Linked DNA regions of Prochlorococcus marinus subsp. pastoris str. CCMP1986. The protein of the gene in region 1 binds, or shares a complex with, the protein of each later gene. Links are inferred from orthologs where the notes say so. Each region holds a gene or a part of one and is shown in the gene's direction. Other genes may lie near its edges. The genes, in order: mfd and uvrA.

Region 1 (14,033 bases):
TGCTGAATGTTTTGCTCATATGGCGAGGGATGAAGCAAGGCATGCGGGATTTTTGAATAAGTCAATGAATGACTTCGGATTACAGTTAGATTTAGGATTTCTAACAGCCAACAAGGATTATACTTATTTTGCTCCAAGAGCAATTTTTTATGCTACTTATATATCTGAAAAAATTGGATATTGGAGATATATAGCAATTTATAGGCACCTTGAAAAAAATCCTAGTGGTAAAATTTTTCCATTATTTAATTTCTTTGAAAATTGGTGTCAAGATGAAAATAGGCATGGTGATTTCTTTGATGCATTAATGAAAGCACAACCTCGAACGGTTAAAAGTTTAAGCCAGAAAATTGAGATCTTTGGTTATACCCTGAAACATCCAATTTTTGATTATTACCATAGATTTAGATATTTTTTAAATAATCATCCTATAGTTTCTAAATTATGGTCTAGGTTTTTTCTACTAGCTGTTTTTGCAACTATGTACATAAGAGATCTTGGGACCAAGAGAAATTTTTATGGAGCACTAGGTTTAAACGCTAGAGAGTATGACCAATTTGTCATTAACAAAACAAATGAAACTTCCGCCAAAGTATTTCCTGTTGTTTTAAATGTATATGATAAATCTTTTTACAAAAGATTAGACAGAATAGTTGAGAATGGTACTCGCTTATCAGAGATAGATAAGAAAGAAAATCCAAATGTAATTAAAGTATTATCTAAATTACCCATCTTTATTTCAAACGGTTATCAACTGATAAGACTATACTTATTAAAACCTCTTGAAAGTGATGATTTTCAACCATCAATTAGATAATCTGATCTTAACAAAGAGCTAAAGTTATAAGATTCAAATGGTATCTGCGAGTATTAAATCTTCCGAAATTAGATTTGGTGAATGTAATAAAAAACTTCTTGAAGAAGTCATTTTCTATGGCATATCTCTAGGTGCTGATTTTGTAGAATTATTTATTGAAAACTCTGATAATTCAAGTGTTCTCGCAGAAGAAGATTTTATTACAAATGTTAGTCCATCATTCAGCAGAGGAGCTGGAATAAGAATATTTAAAGACAAGAGAGATGGGTTTGTGAGTACTAATGACTTGTCGAAACATGGATTAATGAGATCTATTTCTCAAGCAATCGAAATGTTAGATATCTCTAAAAAAACTAATAAATTAATTTTTAATGGACTTGAAAAACTAAAAGACTATAGTAAATCAAAAATTAATTATCTGAATGAAGTGCCAACAATAAATGAAGTAAGCGAAAAATTATTACTTAGCACTAAATCATTAAAAAAGGATAAGAAAGTAGTTGTTAGAAAAGGTAGTTATGCAAGAAATTGGCAGGAAGTAATAATAGCTTCAAGTGATGGAACTTACGCTACTGATATAAGACTGCATCAAACGGTAGGACTTAACATAATTGCTAATGACGCTCAATATAGATCGAACGGTAGTAGAAGATTTGGATCGCATGGAATCCCTAATGAATTTAGATTATGGGATCATGAAAAAGCTTCAAATGAAGTTTATGAAAGTTCAATGAATATGTTGTATGCAGATTATGTTCAGGCTGGACAAATGCCAGTTGTATTAGCTAATAAATTCGGTGGTGTTATATTTCATGAGGCTTGTGGGCACTTACTTGAAACAACTCAGATTGAACGTGGAACAACTCCATTTAGTGATAAGTTGAATGAAAAAATAGCTCACGAATCTGTGACGGCAATAGATGAGGGCATTTCTGAAGGGTCTTACGGATCATTATCAATTGATGATGAAGGAATGGAACCAGAAAAATCAATACTTATTAAAGATGGTATATTAAAGAAATTTCTTTCTGACAGGGCTGGTGAATTAAGGACTGGTCACAAAAGAACTGGTAGTGGTAGAAGGCAAAATTATTCATTCGCTGCTGCATCAAGAATGAGAAACACTTATATAGCTAAAGGTGAATTCACTAAAGAAGAATTAATAAATAGTATTAGCGATGGTCTTTACTGTAAGTCAATGGGTGGTGGAAGTGTAGGAGCGACAGGCCAATTTAATTTCGCTGTTGAGGAAGGTTATTTAATAAAGAACGGTAAACTAACTAAACCAGTAAAAGGAGCAACATTAATAGGTGACGCGAAAGAAGTAATGCCAAAAATATCTATGTGTGGAAATGATTTAGAGTTAGCTCCTGGTTTTTGTGGTTCAGTCAGCGGAAGCGTTAATGTAACAGTAGGTCAGCCACATATTAAAGTCGATTCCATAACAGTAGGTGGGAGATAAAAGTGAATCCTACAGAAATAACAACTCAAATATCAAAGGCTGCAAATTTATTAAACATTGATAAATGGGATTACGGTGCTAGTTTTTCTAATGATTATTCTGTTCAAGTTGATAGAGGAGCAGCGAAACAGTTAAAAGCATCTCAAAAACAGGTCATAACTTTAAGAGTTTGGAATAAAGACAACTTAGTTGGTATCACTACCACAAGTGATCTAAGTGAAACAGGTATTAAAAAAGCTTTAAGACAAGCAAATATTGCTTCAGAATTTGGGAACAAAAATGAATTTACTGATTTTTCTCCCTTAGCCAAAGATCCTATACATGTAAAAGAAGTTGATAAAAAAAATCCGTTAGGAATAAAAAAGCTGCTTAAAATTCTCAGAGAGGCTGAATCGAAGCTAATCGATAGTCATGAGGCTATTAAATCTATTCCTTACAACGGATTGTCAGAAAGTTTTTATGAAAGAATTTATGCCAATAGTGATGGAGCATTTCGAAATTATAGTAAAAGTCAAGCTGCTATATATTTATATGCGAGAGCAGAAGAACAAGATAAAAAACCTCGTAGTTCAGGTTCAGTGAAACTAGGATACGGTGTTGAAGACATTGATATTGAATCCTGTATCAAAGAAGCAGCAAAGAAAACAATTGCACATTTAGATTACTCATCAATAAAAACAGATAAGTATTTAATCTGTCTATCACCTGAAGCATTTCTAACGTTAATGAATGCATTTAGTTCTATCTTCAATGCTAGAAGTATTATTGACGGTGTAAGTCTTTCAGATAAAAACTCGATTGGTGAATTGATTTCAATTCCAGCTTTGAATATCTATGATGATGGGCTTAATGATAAAAATATATCTTCTGCACCATTCGATGGTGAAGGGACTCCAACAAAAAAACTGATGTTAATTAATAAAGGTAAATTAGAAAACTTTCTTCATTCGGAATCAACTGCAAAAATTTTTAATACCATACCCACAGGGCATGCTGGACTTGGTTCAAAAGTATCAGTTTCTCCAGATTGGTTAGTAATTGAAAAATCTAATGAATGTTCGAACTTAAACAAGTTTTTGGTACACACAAATTATCAAGGAGATTTTGTATATATTGAAGAATTAAACGCAATTCATGCAGGAGTTAAAGCTAGTCAAGGTTCCTTCTCTCTTCCTTTTGAAGGATGGCTTTATAGAAATGGGGAAAAACGTTCAATTGAATCAGCAACTGTAGCAGGAGATATAAAGTATCTTCTAAAAAATATAATAAATATTGAAAATGAAAAAGAATTAACTACAAGTGGAATTTCTCCACATGTATGGATTAATGAATTATCTATAACCGGTGACGAGTGAGAATTATATTTTGGGGTACGCCTGAATATTCAGTTAAAAGTCTTGAAGTATTAAAGAAATCAGATCATGATATTGTTGCTGTAATTACCCAACCAGATAAAAAAAGATCTAGAGGTAATAAGTTAATATCATCACCAGTGAAGGAATATGCTACTAAGGAAAATATTCCAGTATTTACACCAGAAACAATAAAGGAAAATATTCAATTTATTAGCATACTTAACGATTTATCTTGTGATCTTTTTATTGTAATTGCATATGGAAAGATATTACCCAAGGCGATATTGGATATTCCTAAATACAAATCATGGAATGCACATGCATCACTACTTCCAAGATGGAGGGGTGCTGCACCAATTCAATGGTCAATATTAGAGGGAGACAAAATAACTGGTGTAGGAATAATGAGAATGGAAGAAGGATTAGATACTGGGGACGTATTAGTTGAAAAACAAATTAAAATTGAGAATAATGATAATCTTAAAACCTTAACTAAAAAATTAAGTGATTTATCATCAGAGTTATTTTTGAGAGCGATATCAGATATAGAACAAAATAAAAATAGAGATATTAATCTTTTACTTAAAAAACAAACAGATTTTAAACGAGAATTAAAATATGCACGAATGATTAACAAATTAGATTACATAATAAATTGGGAAAATTCTGCAACTGATATTTATAGAAAAATAAATGCCTTATACCCAAGAGCCAATACAACTTATAAAAGGAAAAACCTCAAAATAATAAAAATAAAGATCCTAACAACTCATGAAATACACAATAAAAATTATAAAATTTTAAGTAATGTATTTAAACCTGGATTAATAATTGGACTTATAAAAAATGTAGGAATTATCATAACAACAAAAACTGATCCAATTCTTTTATTAGAAGCAAAACTAGAAGGTAAAAAAGTATCAAGTCAAAATCAATTGATACAACAATTAAATCCTGTAATTGGAGAAAATTTTTCTGACTAAATTATTTGATCCCTTTTGGATAAACCCCAAATGAAAGAAATTAATATCAAAATATAAAAATAATAATCTGGAAGAATTGTCTCAGTAATTAATGTATTTAGAAGAAGCTTTATCCCAACAATTAATATAGCAATGTAACCAGCAGTTTCTAATCTTACAAATTTCTCTAAAAGATTAAGAAATATACCTGAAGTAAATCGTAATGCTAATACACCTATAATTGCTCCAAAAATAATAAGAATATATTGATCACTTATAGCAACAGCTGTTGTAATGCTGTCAATTGAAAAGGCGAAATCAGTCAAAGAAAGCAAAGCAACAATCTTTAGAAATTTAAAATTATTATTCTTTTTATCATTGTCTGTTTCTTGAGTGTCGGACTCGCTATTAAAAAACACATTTGATATAAATAAATAAATAAGATATAAACCTGCAAATATGCGAATTATTATAAATTTCAGAAGAATATTTGATAGGAGAATAAGAAATATTCTGAATAATAAAGAAATAGTTATGCCTATATTTAAAGCTTTAGATCTTAATAAAGGACTATCAAGAGATTTAGTAAGCGATGCCAAAGCAATCGCGTTATCTGCCGATAGCAATAATTCTAAAATAATCAAGATAGGTAAAAGTGTAAAAATTTCTGACCAACTATCAACTTGATCAAGCGTTGGTATAAAGGAATTTATTGCAGCAGAATCCATTAATTATTATTCACAATCTTTGTAAAATATAATATAATATAACCTTAAGTAGTAATCAAGTTAATTAAATATAAATGAGTTTAAATTCATTAATTAGTTATATTTCAAATTCACAAATAATAATAGAGTTAGTAAAAAGAATTAAACATAATAATGAACTAAACATCATTGGCTCCAGTAGATATGCAAAATCAATTATTATAAATAGTATTGCTAATAAAGAAAATAAAGATATCTTACTTATAAGTCCTAACGAGGAAATTGCCTACAAATGGTATGGATATTTCGATAGTATAGATAATAGAAATGTATTATATTATCCTCCAAGTGAAAATTTGCCATATGCTTCAATTAACAGGTCAAAGGAGACTGAATATTCACAGTTATCAGTTATCTCTAAAATTATTAAAAAAGAAAGAAAAGAATTAAACATAATAATAACAACTGAACGATCCCTACAACCTCATTTAATTAAAATTAATCAATTTAAGGAAAATATATTTACACTAATTAAGGGAAATGAACTAGACATAAAAGAGTTAACAAAAAAGTTAGTTTTACTCGGCTATAATAAAGAAAATTTAACTTCGCAAGAAGGGTCATGGAGTAGAAGAGGAGAAATTATTGATATTTATCCAGTTAATAATGAACTGCCTGTAAGAATAGAATACTTTGATAATATTATTGATAAAATACGAGAATATGATCCAGTATCACAAAGAACATTAGATAGTGTTAATAAGGTTGAAATTGTACAAGTCGGCTTTAATTTATTAATAAGAAAAAGCTTAGAAAATTTATCAGAACAAGGTACATTTAATTCAGAAGAAATAACAACTAAGAATAATCTTGATAGATACTTGGGGGTAATTGAGGAACATCCATCAAACCTATTAGATTACATAAATAAAGAAACATTAATTGTCATCGACGAAAAAGAGGAATGTAATAAATTTTCTAATAATTGGTGTCTTGAATCAGATAATAATTTTGAACTACATAAAGATGAAATCGCCAACAACTTAAAATCTAATAATATAAATATAAAAGTTAAATCTAATCTTCACGAAAAATTTGAATCAATTATAAAAACTTTTAGTAATTATAATGTAATAAATTTATATGAATTCGAGTCAAAAAGAAATTTAGATAATAGATTTCTTTTGTCAGATAAACGCATTAATACCTCTTCTAAACATATTGGCAAACTTTCAAAAGAAATAAATAAATTTATATTAAATAAAGATAAAGTCTGGATATTATCAGCGCAGCCACTACGAACAAAAAGTTTATTTTTTGAGCATGAATGTAATACAACTTACTTAGACAAACCCAACGATCTTGAAAGCGCGCATAAGTTAATTGAAAATTCGACACCAGTAATTATTAAAAATAAAAATAATTATGAAATAGAAGGATTTTATTTGCCGATATGGAAAGTAATTCTAATAACAGACAAAGAATTATTTTCTCAGCAAGCTTTATTTAATAATGTATTTATAAGAAAAAGAAAAAGGAGTGTAAATTCAAATATAAATGTAAATAAAATAAATCCAGGAGATTATATAGTTCATAAAAACCATGGTATTGGACAATTTTTAAAAATAGAAAAAATAAACATTACCGGTGAATCAAGAGACTACTTAGTCATTCGTTATCTTGATGGAAAAATAAGCGTTGCAGCTGATCAACTTGGGAGTATAAACAGATATAGATCTAGTGGAAAAATAAAGCCTAGAATAAATAAATTAGGAGGCACAGAATGGTTAAAAATAAAAGATAAAAATAGAAAAATAATAAAAAAAGTTGCCTTAGACATTTTAAAACTTTACGCAAAAAGGGAAAAACTTAAAGGTCATATATTCCCAGAAGATGGGCCTTGGCAAAAAGAGTTAGAAGAGTCATTCCCTTATCAAGCTACTCCAGATCAAATAACAGCTGTTAAAGAAGTAAAAATTGATATGGAAAGCGATAAGCCAATGGATAGATTAGTTTGTGGAGACGTCGGGTTCGGAAAAACAGAAGTAGCCGTAAGAGCAATTTTTAAAGCAATTACATCTGGTAAGCAGGTAATCTTACTTGCTCCAACAACAATTTTAGCTCAACAACACTGGAGAACTTTTTATAATAGATTTTCTCCTTACCCAATAAAAGTTTCTCTACTGAACAGATTTAAAACAAATACTGAGAAAAAAGATATTTATAATGGTTTAAAAAATAATAAAATTGACTTAGTTGTAGCTACTCATCAAATTTTAGGAAAAGAGATCGAAATTAAAAACTTAGGATTACTTGTTATTGACGAAGAACAAAGATTTGGAGTTAGGCAAAAAGAAAAAATAAAAAATATAAAAACAAATATTGACGTTTTAACTCTTTCAGCCACACCAATCCCAAGAACTCTGTATATGAGTTTGTCTGGCCTTAGACAAATGAGTTTATTAAATACTCCACCGCCATCTAGAAGATCGATTAAAACGTATTTATCTGAAATTGATATGGATGTAATCAGAACTGCGATAAGTCAAGAACTTGATAGAGGTGGTCAAATTTTCTATGTTCTTCCAAGAATATCTGATATTGATCAAGCGGTTAATAAATTAAAAAATATGTTTAAAGATTTAAAGTACATTGTCGCTCATGGACAGATGAATGAAATAGATCTTGAAAATGCAATGATTGCATTTAATAATGGCGAGGTTGATCTAATGATTTGCACTACAATTATTGAAAGCGGATTAGATATACCTAGAGTAAACACAATCGTAATCGAAGATTCACATAAATTTGGTCTTTCACAACTTTATCAATTACGTGGAAGAGTCGGAAGAAGTGGAATACAAGCTCATGCATGGCTATTTTATCCAAATATAAACAAAATTAATGAAGCCTCTAAGCAAAGGTTAAAGGCTATAAAAGATTTCTCTGAACTAGGAAGTGGATATCAACTAGCCATGAAAGATATGGAAATAAGAGGTGTTGGGAGCTTATTAGGCGAAGAGCAAAGTGGAAAAGTTAATGCCATAGGATATGACTTATATATTGAAATGCTTCATGAAGCAATCTCAGAAATAAATGGTCAAGAAGTACCAGAAGTCAATGATACGCAAGTTGATTTGCCAATTAATGCTTTTATACCAGGAACATGGATATTAAACCGAGAAGAGAAACTAGATGCTTATAAATATGCTACCGAATGTACCAATCACAAAGAGCTTACAGAGCTAGCAACTGACTGGACAAATAGGTATGGAGTTTTACCCAAACCTGTAGAATCCTTAATATTGTTAATGAAGTTAAAATTGTTAGCAAAAAAGTGTGGCTTTAATAAAATTAAACTTAAAAAACCAAATGTAATAATAGAAACTAGGCTAAAAAACTCTACATTCAAACTTATTAAAAAAGGTTTACCATCAAATATTCAATCAAAATTTAATTATGAAGAAGATGATCAGTTCTCAAAAATAATTATTAGAGGATTAGGTGTCACAGATATTCAAAATCAAATTGATCAGTTAATCTATTGGTTAGGACTTTTTGTAAAAGAAATAAATAACTTTGATAAAGAAACTTCCGTTACAAAGATCTAAAACATTAAATAAATATTTAATAACCGCGGATAAGTGAAATTTCGGTTAGGTTAATAAAAAATTTTTTTATTAAATGGGTGAATACATTGATGTCGGATTACAAACTTCGATTTTACCTTTTACTTTATTAATTTCATCTGTAGCAGTTGGTATATACGCTTTACTAGGATTCGAAACTGAAAATGATGACGATGATTCAGATTCTGGAAGTGGCGGTTTAATGAACCCTATTTAAGGTTTAATCGGCTAGTTTTTCTTTTTACTACTTTTAGTATTCTTGAAAATGAGCCTATAAATAAAATTAAGGAAAATATTAATGAAAATATAATAAATATAGATAAACAAATTTCATAAATATATGAGATTGAGTCTAAAAAGTTGGCAAACAATTTACTAAAATTAATAAATAAGTTTTTAAAAATTGAGATTTTATTCGGGATTAAATAAATTAGATAAAATATTAAGGCACTAAAAAAAATCATAATAAAAGATTCATTTATCAATTTACTTTTAGACTTTCTTCTCAAAGATAACTTTTTTTTAAAAAAATATTTATCAGAATTCTTATTCAAATTAGGTATTTTTAAATCGGCCATTTATAAAAAATCAAACTAATAAATCAAACTAAAAAATCAAAAATAATTCTCAAATAAGAATTATTTTTTATAGTAACTTGTTTGAGGATTTAATGCTAATAAGTTTGTTTTTAGTATTTATTAAAGAACTATTATCATTTCCATCATAAACATAAATTAAGGCAGTAGAAACGAGAAAAATAGAGCATAATGAAAATAATGGAGGCAATAGAAAATTAAAGATATTTTTTTTATCCAATAAACTTAAATGATTTTTATTTTTAAAATTTGTAAATTCTTTTTGATAAATATTTTTAACTTTATTTGAAGAACATAATTGGTCAAAACAATTTATGGTATCTGCTAAAACTGAATTTCCAATTCTTATATTTAAAGGCTTAACCTCAGGTTTGGAACTCTTCAAAAGAAGTATATGTGTATAAAAATTCTCAGAGGTAATATCAATTAAATTGGATTCATATCTTGGATTTTCATCATTTAAAAGGGAATTAGAGTAATAATAAAAAGCCTTCATAATTGACTTTAAATGTTCCAAATTTCCTTCTACAACAGGCTTATCAATAATCATAAGTTTCCATTGCGAAATAATTGATATGTAGTCTTTATTTTCGTTATTTGAATAATCAGGCAATCCAATAATTTCAAGGCTTACTGAAGATTGATTAAATAAAAATTTATTTTGCAACATATTAATAATTAAGTAAATTTGTTCTTAATTTTAGAAAACCATCGTCTGCGACGCACAAAGCTAAAGTAAGTATAATTTTATTAAAAACCTCATCATTACAATTAGGATCAAGAAGTCTTTTGACCTTCATACTATTAGTATTAAACCTTTCATTAATTAATTCAATATATCTTTTCTTAAATTCATTCCAAGCATTAGGATTTCTAATATGATCATCTCTGGATTGAAGTATTTGTCTTATGTAAGGATATAAAAATTTTGCCATTTCAGAAGCAAGTTTAATTAGTGCTTCAAATTCCTCCAATTTAATATTGATATTATTAAAAGAATTCCTCATTGGGTTATTATTCCTTAGTTTCCAAATAGTAACTTTATTAGGTATGACTTCCTTTAAATTAAGTTTGACTGATAAAGAATATAGAGATTCAGCACCATTTAAATCAATAGTTTCTAGAGCTAGTAAAAGTAAATCAAGTCTTTGTATAGATTCTCTAGATATCTGTTTTCCTTTGGATAAGATAGTAATGGTCAACTTAGAACGCTATTTACAGATCATAACAGAATATTTATTATTTACTTTGAAATAAAAATGTATAAAACTGATCCAGTTCTTCAATTGTTAATATTCCATAATTCCAAAGAAGAATAGGAAGTGGCGTATTATTTTTAATTGACAACTTTAATCCTAGCTCAATCGAAGACTCGTTTAATCCAATTTCATCCATAAGAAATAATATTATTTTTCTATTTGAATTATTATCCATAGAAATTATTTAATTGAAGAATAGATTAAAGACTTAGTCATATGATTTAATATGATTCTCCTCATAAAAATAAACTTATTTAAAAGTAAAAAAGAGAATTTTCTAAAAGGTAATAAGAAAAATTTATTATTTGCAAAAAATTGAATTAAAGAATCTGTAACAACAATAGTTGAAATAATATCTAAACATCTTATAAAATAGTATTTATATTTAAATATGTTCAAAGCTCTATTACTTACAGGAAAATTTCTATTAAAAATATCATATATGACATTAACATCTCTCCAACAAGTGTTTAACCCTTGTCCTCCAACAGGATGGAAGGTATGAAATGAATCTCCAACAAATACAACCTTTTTAAAATTAAAAATTGGCAGGCGAAAAGATAGAGAAACAGGAAAAATATTAATATCGCTATTGATTTGATCTAACTTAAAATTATCAGGTAATATTGTTGACAAGTTATCTAACAAAAAGCTTTTACTTGAATTTAATCTATCCATTGATTTAGATGTAGTAGCTGTCCAAATTATTTGATACTTATTTTTATCTAGTGGTAATAAAGCTAATGGACCTTCCTTTCTAAATATTTCATATGCGCGCCTAGGAACATTTCCCCTAACTAAAACTTCAAATGTTAAACAAGACTGATTATATGATTTTCTAATATCTATAAAATTTCGATTTTTTTTGTGGTTTGGATTTGCCCCGGTTGATACAAATTCAAAATCAAATTTAATATCATTGAAAGATAGATCTAAAGAAGATTTAAAAAATATATTATCTACATTATCGACCTCATCGAAAAATACATTCATAAGATCAGAATGTTTAACTACCCAACCAATAGTATCTAAAGAACAAATATCTTTATCTAAATCAGAAGTAGTTAAAATTGTGAAATCTGAAGTTACACTGTCTGAAATTGAAAGAGAATCAAATTTATAAAGATAAGATTTTAATTTACTCCAAAGATTAAATTTTGAAAGTATCTTTCTTGTTGAATGCGTAATGGCATATGTTTTGTCTTTATTTATTAGTTTCTCTCTTGTTAGTAAATCTGTAATGTAAATATTGAAATTTAATTTCGCTAAAGATATAGCCAAAAGTAATCCAGAGGGACCAGAACCAACAATTTTAAAATTTAAATAATTATTCATCAATTAATATATAACGACAATTTACTTCAGATAAATATAGCAAATTTCTTCAAATGCTGGTCGAAGCAAATAAGGGTACTCTCCTATCCAAATATTTTCGTCAGGTAACCATGCATCAGTCAAGTAAATCTCTCTTTCAAAGCTTCTATAATTAGATGAAATAATGCATCTAATATTGGAACCAACTCTAATTCGACTATGTTTGTTTTCCATGGGAAAACTAATTTTATCTAAATAACCATCCTCATCCTCCAATTCAATAACTAACCAAGTTCTTTTTTTTTCAATCAACTCTAAACGACCTTGCCTATTTGATTGCTCACGTGAACTTTCAATTCTTTCAGTTTTATAGATATCAGATACATAACCATCAAAGAGAGAAAAGAACTTAGAATTTTTATATTTAATATTTTTTCTGCTTGATTCAAGAATTGGTCCCCATATTATGTAGAGAAAAAAGATCACACATAACAATAACCAAAGATTTTCAGTCTGAGTTGATGATTGACTAATAAAAAGCAAGAGATTTAAAACTCCTCCAATAGAGGAAATAATAAGTTTCTGCAAAACTTTTCTGGGATCTCCAAGTGTATATTTAAACTGACCACCTGTCCCCACAGAAGGGATAAGTTTAGATATTTGATTTTGTTTTATTGGTATAAGCATTTAGAATATTAATTTTTCAAGTCCATAAATTAACGAATTAAATTTACCTATTTTTCTTATTGCCTGCAAAACGCCAGGCATATAAGCTTTTCTATCAATCGTGTCATGTTTAATTGTGTAAGTTTCTCCAGGAGAACCCATAATAACTACCTGATGAGCCAAAAGCCCAGGCAATCTTATTGAATGAATATTTAGGCCTGAATCTCTAACACCTCCTCTTACACCTTTTAATGATTCAGATTCCTCAACTAAGCTTTGATTATATTTTTTTGGATATTCTTCAATCATTTCAGCAGTTTTAATACAGGTTCCACTAGGAGAATCTGCTTTTTGATTGTGATGCATTTCTATTAATTCAATATTATCGTAAAACTTTGCTGCTACAGAAGCAGCTTGTTGAAGAAGAACCATTCCTACAGAAAAATTTGGAATTATTGCACAACCGATGTTTGCTTTTTGAGCAAAAATAGCCAAATCATTTATTTGGGAGGGAGTAAGGCCTGTAGTCCCTACAACTGGCGATATCCCATAAGCAATTGCAGATCTAGTATTTTCATAAACAGAATCAGGATGAGTAAAGTCAACTAATACTGGCTTAATTTTCTCATTTCGATAATCTTGACTTATTGAACATAAAGATCCCTCAAGATCATTTGAGACAAGAACATCACTTTTTTTAAGATTTAACAATTGTGAAATGTTTTCACCATTATTTTTTTTATTTGTATCAATTGCTGCAACAAGTTCACAATCAGAAGAATTTAGGACGGAATTAACAACCTCACTTCCCATTCTGCCTAATGCACCAGAAACAAGTACAGGTGTAGTTTTTTTAGAATTTTTGATCATTTTTAATTAAAAAATTTTTTTAAAGGTTGTTACACGCTATTTATATTGCACACAATAACGGCAATTCACCCGTAGGCTGGTAAAAATACTTAAAGAAAATCAATGTTTACGCAGGTCCGCTCAGCAAATCGCAGAGTTTCTCCTGTTGAGGATAACAAACATAAAATTGTAATAAAAGCAGTTTATGTTGTCCTTGAGCCACAATATCAAAACTCCTTAACAGAAGCTGCAAAATCAATAAATGAAACCAATGGCCCTATAGGGATAGATCTCAGCGGATATCTTATAGAAGAACTTAGAAACGATAAAAATTTCGAAGATTTTAAAATTGATATAGCTAGTGCCGATATTTTTGTTGCCTCCCTAATATTTATAGAAGATTTAGCACAAAAAGTT
Region 2 (8,812 bases), 850 kb from region 1 along the record:
TAAGCGGTTATATTACCCGCATTACCCATTGGTATACATAGCCAATCAGGAGCAATACCTAAGTCATCTACTATTTCAAATGCTGCAGTCTTTTGACCTTGTATTCGGTAAGGATTTACAGAATTTACAAGATTAATCGGATATTCGGAAGACAACTTCCTGACAATTTCTAAAGCTTTATCAAAATTACCTTGTATAGATATGATTTCTGCTCCGTACATTAAAGCTTGAGCAAGTTTTCCTTGAGCTACATATCCATCTGGAATTAATACATAAGATTTTAAACCACCTCTTGAAGCATAAGCCGCTGCAGCTGCAGAAGTATTTCCTGTACTAGCGCATATTACCGCTTCACGTCCTTCCTCCTTTGCTTTACTTATCGCCATCGTCATACCTCTGTCCTTGAAAGAACCAGTGGGGTTAAGACCATCATATTTTAAATAAACTTTAGTATCGTTTCCAATTAAATCACTAATTGATTTGCTGAGAATAAGAGGAGTATTTCCTTCATTTAAGGATATGATGGGAGTTTTAGAGGAAACTGGTAGATATTGTTTATATGCATTGATTAATCCTGGCCATCTTTTTTTTCTGTAATTAAAAGAAAATTTGTTTTTAATTTTATTTAATATTGACATAGTTACTTAATTGTTTTGATCTTTTCTAAGGGCTTGCTAGTAAAGAAATCTAATAATTCTGATATTGATTGTACTTTATTCATAACTTTACTCAAAGCGTTTACGTTTAAAATAACAGTTTTAGTTGGATAACTTTCAAAAAAACTTACAAGATTTATTTTTCCGTTCCCAGTATATAAACCTTTTATAATACTAGATCTGAGGGCTAACATACCTGTTCTTTCATCATTGGTGTTAGGGGTGTGAAGTATAGATGAAAGTCTATTTAAAAAAACATTACCTATTTCGGAATATACTAATTTACTTGCAATAGTTATAGGTATTTCAAATTCGTTATTTAATATTGATTGAATCTTTTCATCTGAAGAATCAGTTGCATTTAAAATTTTTCTTAATGATTTTGATGAATTACCGCTTTCAGCGAAAGTTTTTAAAGAATCGACAGTTACTGTTCTTGAAAAAATACTGTATATAATTTTAATTTTTTCCGCAGATTGAGCTTTTGGAACATTAAAAAATATTTGATTAATAAATAATATTAAAAAAATTCTAGGAAATAAACTTTTTGAAAATTTCATTTATATTGTTGAACCAGCAGCAATTTTTACAAGCCTGACTACACCTTTTTCTGTCACCTTTTTCGCTATTTTAAAACTCATTTCTTTTGTATATGGTTCACTTATAAGTCTTGGCATTCTTTTTAAAAAGATATCAATAGAATAACCTGGTATCTTTTGTATGATTTCTAAAAAGTTTTTGAAGGGTTCAATAGACAATATTAAATCATTTAAATTGTTGTTTTCTTTATCAACATTTAATTTTATTGATTTAGGAAGGAAATTATTGACGCTTTTTAATAACTTCAAGCCTATCAAATCTATTTGGCTAGTTAAACCATTAATAATCTCATCTCTTAGAAATCCCCCTTTTGGAGAAAATAGAAGATTTATAACTTCATCAAGAAGTTTTTCTAAATCGAGGTTCGTTTGTTTTGCAGCATTAGAGAGTAAATCTTCTAATCTGTCCCATTTAAATTGTTTTTTATCAAAAAGCATTTCTTTTAAACTTTCTCTTAATTGAGGATCAGGGTCTTCCATTAATCTTCTTGCAAAATAAGGATAAGCTGCACCAAGTATTTTAAAATCAGGATCTACACTTAAAGCAATTCCTTCTAACGTTAGTAGAGATCTAATTATAAGAGCATAATATGGAGGTAACTGAAAGGGAAATTTATACATTACCCCTGACATGTCGTCAGTTACACTTTTGAAATCCATTTTTGATACACCAAGTTCTACTGCATTTACAAATACATCTTGAAAAGCTGGAACAATAGGTTCAAGATTAACTTCTTTTGAAAGAAAACCTAACTTAACAAAATCTTGGGATAATTTATCAAAATTTTTATTTACAAGATGAACTACTGCTTGAATTAAACCAGATCTGGAACTCCTAGAAACTTCACTCATCATCCCGAAATCTAAATAACATAATCTGCCATCTTTTAAAGCTAACAAATTTCCTGGATGTGGGTCAGCATGAAAAAATCCATGCTCTAATAATTGCTCTAAACTACATTGCACTCCAATTTCAATCATTTCATCAGGATCAATTCCTAAATTTTTAACGCCCTCAAGATTAGTTAGCTTTGTCCCATCTATCCATTCCATTGTTAAGACTCTTCGTGAAGTAGTTTCTTTATAAATTTTTGGTACAGCAATTTTTGAGTTATGGAGATGCAGATTTCTAAATTTTTCAGCATTTTCAGCTTCATTTAAATAATCCATTTCTTCAAAAACTCTCTTTCCTAACTCATCAATTAAAGCGACAAGATCACTTCTTATAAGTCCAATATTATTTTTTAACCAATTAGCAATATTCCTAACTATATATAAATCAAGTGTGATTTGTTCTCTTAAACCTGGCCTTTGAACTTTTACAGCTACGATTTCTTTATTCTTTAGAACAGCTTTATGAACTTGTCCTAAAGATGCTGCAGAAATAGGGTCTTTATCTATGGTTAAAAAAATCTCATCAATTTTTTTATTTAAATCTTCTTCTATTAATTCCATTGCTTTATTTCCATCAAATCCTGGTAATTGATCTTGAAGTTCAGAAAGTTCTTCAAGAAGAATAACAGGAATAATATCTGGTCTGGTTGATAAAGCTTGCCCTGCTTTAACGAATGCAGGCCCTAATTCTACTAATAAATTCGTTAGTTGTTTTGCTCTAAATCTTGCTTTTGATTCTTTTTTTAATTGTCCTGTTAATTTATCCCATCCAACTGAAATAATATATAAAAATATTGGGATTAAGGTCTGCCAAAGTCTTTTTAATAGTCGACTAGGATTTTTTTGATAAATTTTTGAAATTATTGCAGGATCATATTTTAGTAATCCTGATGCTTCTATAAAATCTTTATAATCTTCATTCATAACTTTATTTATTTAAACCCTTTTATTTTCCTCAAAAAGGAGTTAATTTTTTTGTATGAAAGAATTATCATGTTAATACAATTAACTTTAAAAAATATTGCCTTAATAGAGATTATAGAAATTAATTTCGAAAAAGGTTTGAATATTTTTACTGGAGATTCAGGATCAGGAAAATCCTTGATTTTAGACTCCTTAAATGTTTTATTCGGTGGATCTAATATACCTTTAAATCACTTAATACGTCCAGGAAAAGAAGAATGTTTAATCGAGGCGAAATTTTCAAATTCTTCTCAAGTCACTGATTGGTTTTCGAAAAATGGTTTTTATAAAATCTCAGGAGAAATATTCGTAAAAAGAAAATCTTACATAAAAAATAATAAAATTCTTTCAAAATATACTATAAATAATTTTTCTATCAGTAAAAAGCTTTTGGAAGAGTTAGGTTTATTATTAGTAGATTTTGCTGGACAATCTGATAGCGTTTTATATGATAATCAAGACTATAGAAGATCAATAATTGATGATTTAGGTTCCAAAGAATTAAAGACGATAAATTTTGAAATTAAAAATATGTGGCAAGAATTTCAGAATCTTAGAAAAAGAAGACAAGATATGATGCACTCATATAAACAGAAAGAAGAAAATAATTTTGTAATTAAAGAGATGTATAAAGTATTGGAGGAAGCTAATTTAAATTCAGGTAATGAAATTTTTGAATTACAATCAAAGGAACTGCGACTTTCGAATAATTTTGATATCAATAACTCTATACAATTATCACTTGATAATTTAAATAGCTATAAAAATGAGGCTCCATCAATTAGTTATTTAATTGCTCAATCAATAAAACAATTAAGCAAAGTAGTTCAATATGATTCAAAGATTAAAGATTTATATGAAAATTTGATGAATATTCAAAGTGATGTAGAAAATTTAATTTTTGCTTTAACAGAATATTCGGAAGAACTTGAGAATGAGGATATTAGTTTGGAAGAAATTCAAAAAAGATTATTTTATTTGCAAAATTTAGAGCGAACTTTTTCTTTAGAACTACCAAAATTGATTTTGAAGAAAGATGAATTAAAAAAATTTGTAGATACAAATTTATTTGAGGAAGAGATTAAGACGTTGGATATTCAAATTAATAATTCGCAAGCTAATTTAAATACTCTTTTTGAGGTGCAGTCTTTTCAAAGAAGAAAAACTGCTTATCAGCTTCAAGATTCTGTAATTTCTATTTTGAAAAATTTAGGTTTAGAAAATGCAGATTTTTCAATTAAATTCTCAAAAGTTACAGCTTCTTCAGAAGGCAATGAAAATATAGACTTCCTTTTTTCTGCAAATCCTGATCAAAAGTTGGCTCCATTATCTAAAGTTATTTCTGGTGGTGAAATGTCAAGATTTTTATTAGCAATAAAATCTAGCATTTCTCAAAAACCTAACACTTTTTTCTTAGATGAAATTGATAATGGTTTAAGTGGAAAATCATTACATTCTTTAGTGGATTTAATAAAATTGACTGCACAGGAAAGGCAGGTTTTGTGTATCACTCATCAGCCTTTTTTAGCAGCAACCGGCAATACTCATTTTAAAGTTAAGAAAAATGTTATTAATGGAATAACCTTTACTTCTATAACGAAATTAATTACTAAAAAAGAAAGACAAAATGAGTTAATTGAACTTATAGGTGGCGGTTTTAGTGAAGCAAATAATTATGCATCGACACTTATAGATAGAGCAGCCGCATAATTTAAAAAATTTACACTATAATAAGTGTTCTTTAAATCATTTTAAGATTTAAGCATGGTTAAAAAAAATATAGGTATTAATGAAGATAATTCAATTAAGATTCGAGGCGCTCGACAACATAATTTAAAGAATATAGATCTAACTCTTCCAAGAAATAAATTTATTGTTTTTACAGGTGTTAGTGGAAGTGGTAAGAGCTCTTTGGCTTTTGATACTATTTTTGCTGAAGGACAGAGGAGATATGTAGAAAGTCTTTCTGCTTATGCAAGACAATTTTTAGGTCAAGTTGATAAACCAGATGTAGATAATATTGAGGGCTTATCCCCTGCTATATCCATAGATCAAAAATCAACGAGCCATAATCCTCGATCAACTGTTGGAACTGTAACTGAGATACAAGATTATTTAAGATTATTATTTGGTCGAGCCGGAGAACCCCATTGTCACCACTGTGGTCTACCTATTGCTCCGCAGACAATTGATGAGATGGTTGATCAAATAGTTTTGCTGCCCGAAGGAACAAGATATCAATTACTTGCACCTGTTGTGAGGGGTAAAAAAGGAACTCATGCAAAATTACTTAGTGGATTAGCAGCAGAAGGCTTTGCTCGAGTAAGAATTAATGGTGAGGTAAGGGAACTTGCAGATAGTATTGAACTAGACAAAAACCATACTCATAATATTGAGGTAGTAGTTGATCGATTGATTGCGAGAGAGGGAATTCAGGAAAGATTGAATGACTCTTTACAAACTTGCCTTAAAAGAGGGGATGGACTCTCTATCGTAGAAGTTGTTCCAAAAAAAGGCGAAACTCTACCTCCGAATCTAGATAAAGAAAAGTTATATTCAGAGAATTATGCATGTCCAATTCATGGATCTATTGTCGAAGAGTTGTCTCCAAGACTATTTTCTTTTAACAGTCCCTACGGTGCCTGCCCTGATTGCCATGGTATTGGATATTTAAAAAAATTTACTGCAGATAGAGTAATACCTGACCCTTCTTTACCTGTTTATGCTGCCATAGCTCCTTGGAGTGAAAAAGATAATACTTATTATTTTTCATTACTTTATTCAGTTGGCCAAGCTTATGGTTTTGAATTAAAAACACCATGGAAAGATTTGAGTGATTTACAAAAAAATGTTTTACTTTCTGGTTCTGATAAGCCAATCGTAATTCAAGCTGATAGTCGTTTTAAGGGTACTAGTGGTTTCGAAAGACCTTTTGAAGGAATCTTGCCTATTTTAGAAAGGCAATTAACCGAAACTAATGGAGAATCAGTCAAGCAAAAGCTTGAAAAATATTTAGAATTAGTCCCTTGTAAAACATGTTCTGGTAAAAGATTAAAACCAGAAGCACTTGCCGTTAAGATTGGGCCTTACAGTATTACTGATTTGACCTCTATAAGTATCTCAGAAACTTTATTTAATATCGAGAAAATAATGGGGTTAAGTAAAAATATAAAAGAAAATATTTCTTTATCCGAGAAACAAAAACAAATAGGTGAACTAGTTTTAAAAGAAATTCGCCTGCGTTTAAAGTTTCTTATTAATGTCGGTTTAGATTATTTAACTTTAGATAGACCAGCAATGACTTTATCAGGAGGAGAAGCACAACGTATAAGATTAGCAACTCAAATTGGAGCTGGCTTAACTGGTGTTTTATATGTATTGGATGAACCTAGTATTGGTTTACACCAAAGAGATAATGATAAATTACTGGAAACTTTAAAAAATCTCAGAGATTTGGGAAATACTCTTGTTGTTGTTGAACATGATGAAGATACTATGAAATCAGCTGATTACTTAGTGGATATTGGACCAGGTGCAGGAGTTTATGGAGGGGAAATTATTGCAAAAGGTTCATTTGAAGATGTTTTAAATTCAAAGAAGTCATTAACTGGAGCATATCTCAGTGGAAGAAAATCGATTCCTACTCCTAAAGAACGTAGATCTTCAGTCAAGAAAAGTTTAATTTTAAATAACTGCGTTAAAAATAATTTAAAAGATATATCAGTTGAATTTCCTTTGGGCAGATTAGTTTCCGTAACCGGAGTGAGTGGAAGTGGAAAAAGTACATTAGTTAATGAATTATTACATCCTGCGCTTAGTCATTCTCTTGGTTTAAAAGTACCTTTCCCTAAAGGTGTTAAAGAGTTAAAAGGGATAAAAGCTATAGATAAGGTAATTGTTATTGATCAATCTCCTATTGGAAGAACTCCTAGATCAAACCCTGCAACTTATACAGGGGCTTTTGATCCAATTAGACAGTTATTTACTGCGACTGTAGAAGCTAAAGCCAGAGGTTATCAAGCTGGGCAATTCAGCTTTAATGTAAAAGGAGGTAGATGTGAAGCTTGTCGAGGACAAGGAGTAAATGTAATTGAAATGAATTTTTTACCCGATGTCTATGTTCAATGCGATGTATGTAAGGGAGCTCGTTTTAATAGAGAAACTCTTCAAGTTAAATACAAAGGCTTTAATATTTCTGATGTTTTAGAAATGACTGTTGAGCAGGCTGCAGAAACTTTTTCCGCGATCCCTCAAGCAGCTGATAGATTATCTACATTAGTTGATGTAGGTCTTGGTTACGTGAAGTTGGGCCAGCCAGCTCCAACACTATCTGGCGGCGAAGCACAAAGAGTAAAATTAGCAACTGAATTATCTAAAAGAGCTACTGGAAAAACTTTATATTTAATTGATGAGCCAACAACTGGGTTAAGCTTTTATGATGTTCATAAATTAATGGATGTTATTCAACGTTTAGTAGATAAAGGTAATTCCGTAGTTGTCATTGAGCATAATTTGGACGTTATTAGATGTTCAGACTGGATAATTGATCTTGGACCTGATGGAGGTGATAAAGGTGGAGAAGTTATAGTTGAGGGTACACCTGAAGATGTTGCGAAGCATCCAATAAGTTATACAGCTAAATATTTAAAAGAAGCTTTAAATTAAGCTTATAATCAGTTATATTTCTTCGTATTGTTAATATTTAATTTGTAAAATTATTTTTTTTTTAAGTGGTAAAAAATTAATGATAGTTTGACTTTTAGTAGTTATAACTTTTTTAAAATAAAAAATCATAATGTTTTCTTTATATTTCTACGTTAATATATATCTTATTAGTAATAGGGTAATTTGAAATCCTAAATTAGTTTGAAATTTTTATATTTACATTTGCATGGTTTAATACGTTCTAATAATCTTGAATTAGGTAGAGATTCAGACACTGGTGGTCAAACGCAATATGTTTTGGAATTGGTAAAAAGCTTGGCTAATACTTCAGAGGTTGATCAAGTTGATATAGTTACACGTCTCATTAAAGATAGTAAAATTGATAGTTCTTATTCAAAAAAGCAAGAATTTATTGCACCGGGAGCACGAATTTTAAGATTTCAATTTGGACCCAATAAGTATTTAAGAAAAGAATTATTTTGGCCTTATTTAGATGAATTAACTCAAAATCTTATTCAGCATTATCAAAAATACGAAAATAAGCCAAGCTTTATCCATGCTCATTATGCAGATGCTGGCTATGTGGGCGTTAGATTAAGTCAAGCTTTAAAAGTACCTTTTATTTTCACCGGGCATTCTTTAGGAAGAGAGAAAAAAAGAAAATTACTCGAGGCTGGTTTAAAAATTAATCAAATTGAAAAGCTTTACTGTATAAGCGAAAGAATTAATGCAGAAGAAGAGTCTTTAAAATATGCGGATATCGTTGTGACAAGCACTAAACAAGAATCTGTATCTCAATATTCTCAATATCACTCTTTTTCATCCGAAAAATCAAAAGTTATTGCTCCTGGAGTTGATCATACTAAGTTTCATCATATTCATTCAACAACCGAGACCTCTGAAATTGATAATATGATGATTCCTTTTTTGAAAGATATAAGAAAGCCTCCTATTTTGGCTATTTCTAGAGCAGTAAGAAGAAAAAATATTCCTTCTTTAGTAGAAGCTTATGGACGATCAGAAAAATTAAAAAGA

The links.
Region 2: the proteins of mfd (region 1) and uvrA are in contact, whole or in part, in a crystal structure (PDB 4DFC), measured with the Escherichia coli proteins. The link is inferred for Prochlorococcus marinus subsp. pastoris str. CCMP1986 from one-to-one orthologs.

The regions. Positions count from the first base shown.
Region 1 is NC_005072.1:789,896-803,928, reverse strand. What follows is about bases 5,043-9,114. They hold mfd (transcription-repair coupling factor), read left to right. Parts: upstream 5,043-5,398; coding sequence 5,399-8,914; downstream 8,915-9,114. Other genes in these bases: TX50_RS09665 (hypothetical protein), read left to right, coding at 8,988-9,114; TX50_RS04495 (TerC family protein), read right to left, coding at 5,043-5,324. Outside these bases: acsF (magnesium-protoporphyrin IX monomethyl ester (oxidative) cyclase), read left to right, coding at 1-817; TX50_RS04510 (TldD/PmbA family protein), read left to right, coding at 855-2,279; TX50_RS04505 (TldD/PmbA family protein), read left to right, coding at 2,282-3,634; fmt (methionyl-tRNA formyltransferase), read left to right, coding at 3,631-4,617; more of TX50_RS04495, read right to left, coding at 4,614-5,042; more of TX50_RS09665, read left to right, coding at 9,115-9,149; TX50_RS04480 (DUF4335 domain-containing protein), read right to left, coding at 9,578-10,198; TX50_RS04475 (DUF3038 domain-containing protein), read right to left, coding at 10,200-10,730; TX50_RS04470 (DUF2949 domain-containing protein), read right to left, coding at 10,768-10,962; TX50_RS04465 (FAD-dependent monooxygenase), read right to left, coding at 10,968-12,122; TX50_RS04460 (hypothetical protein), read right to left, coding at 12,144-12,788; dapB (4-hydroxy-tetrahydrodipicolinate reductase), read right to left, coding at 12,789-13,637; TX50_RS04450 (magnesium chelatase subunit H), read left to right, coding at 13,740-14,033. UniProt on the Escherichia coli protein: Couples transcription and DNA repair by recognizing RNA polymerase (RNAP) stalled at DNA lesions. Mediates ATP-dependent release of RNAP and its truncated transcript from the DNA, and recruitment of nucleotide excision repair machinery to the damaged site.
Region 2 is NC_005072.1:1,648,540-1,657,351, reverse strand. The notes cover bases 4,566-7,977. They hold uvrA (excinuclease ABC subunit UvrA), read left to right. Parts: upstream 4,566-4,876; coding sequence 4,877-7,777; downstream 7,778-7,977. Other genes in these bases: TX50_RS09135 (glycosyltransferase), read left to right, coding at 7,973-7,977; TX50_RS09145 (AAA family ATPase), read left to right, coding at 4,566-4,822. Outside these bases: thrC (threonine synthase), read right to left, coding at 1-638; TX50_RS09155 (alpha/beta hydrolase), read right to left, coding at 641-1,216; TX50_RS09150 (ABC1 kinase family protein), read right to left, coding at 1,217-3,073; more of TX50_RS09145, read left to right, coding at 3,143-4,565; more of TX50_RS09135, read left to right, coding at 7,978-8,812. UniProt on the Escherichia coli protein: The UvrABC repair system catalyzes the recognition and processing of DNA lesions. UvrA is an ATPase and a DNA-binding protein. A damage recognition complex composed of 2 UvrA and 2 UvrB subunits scans DNA for abnormalities.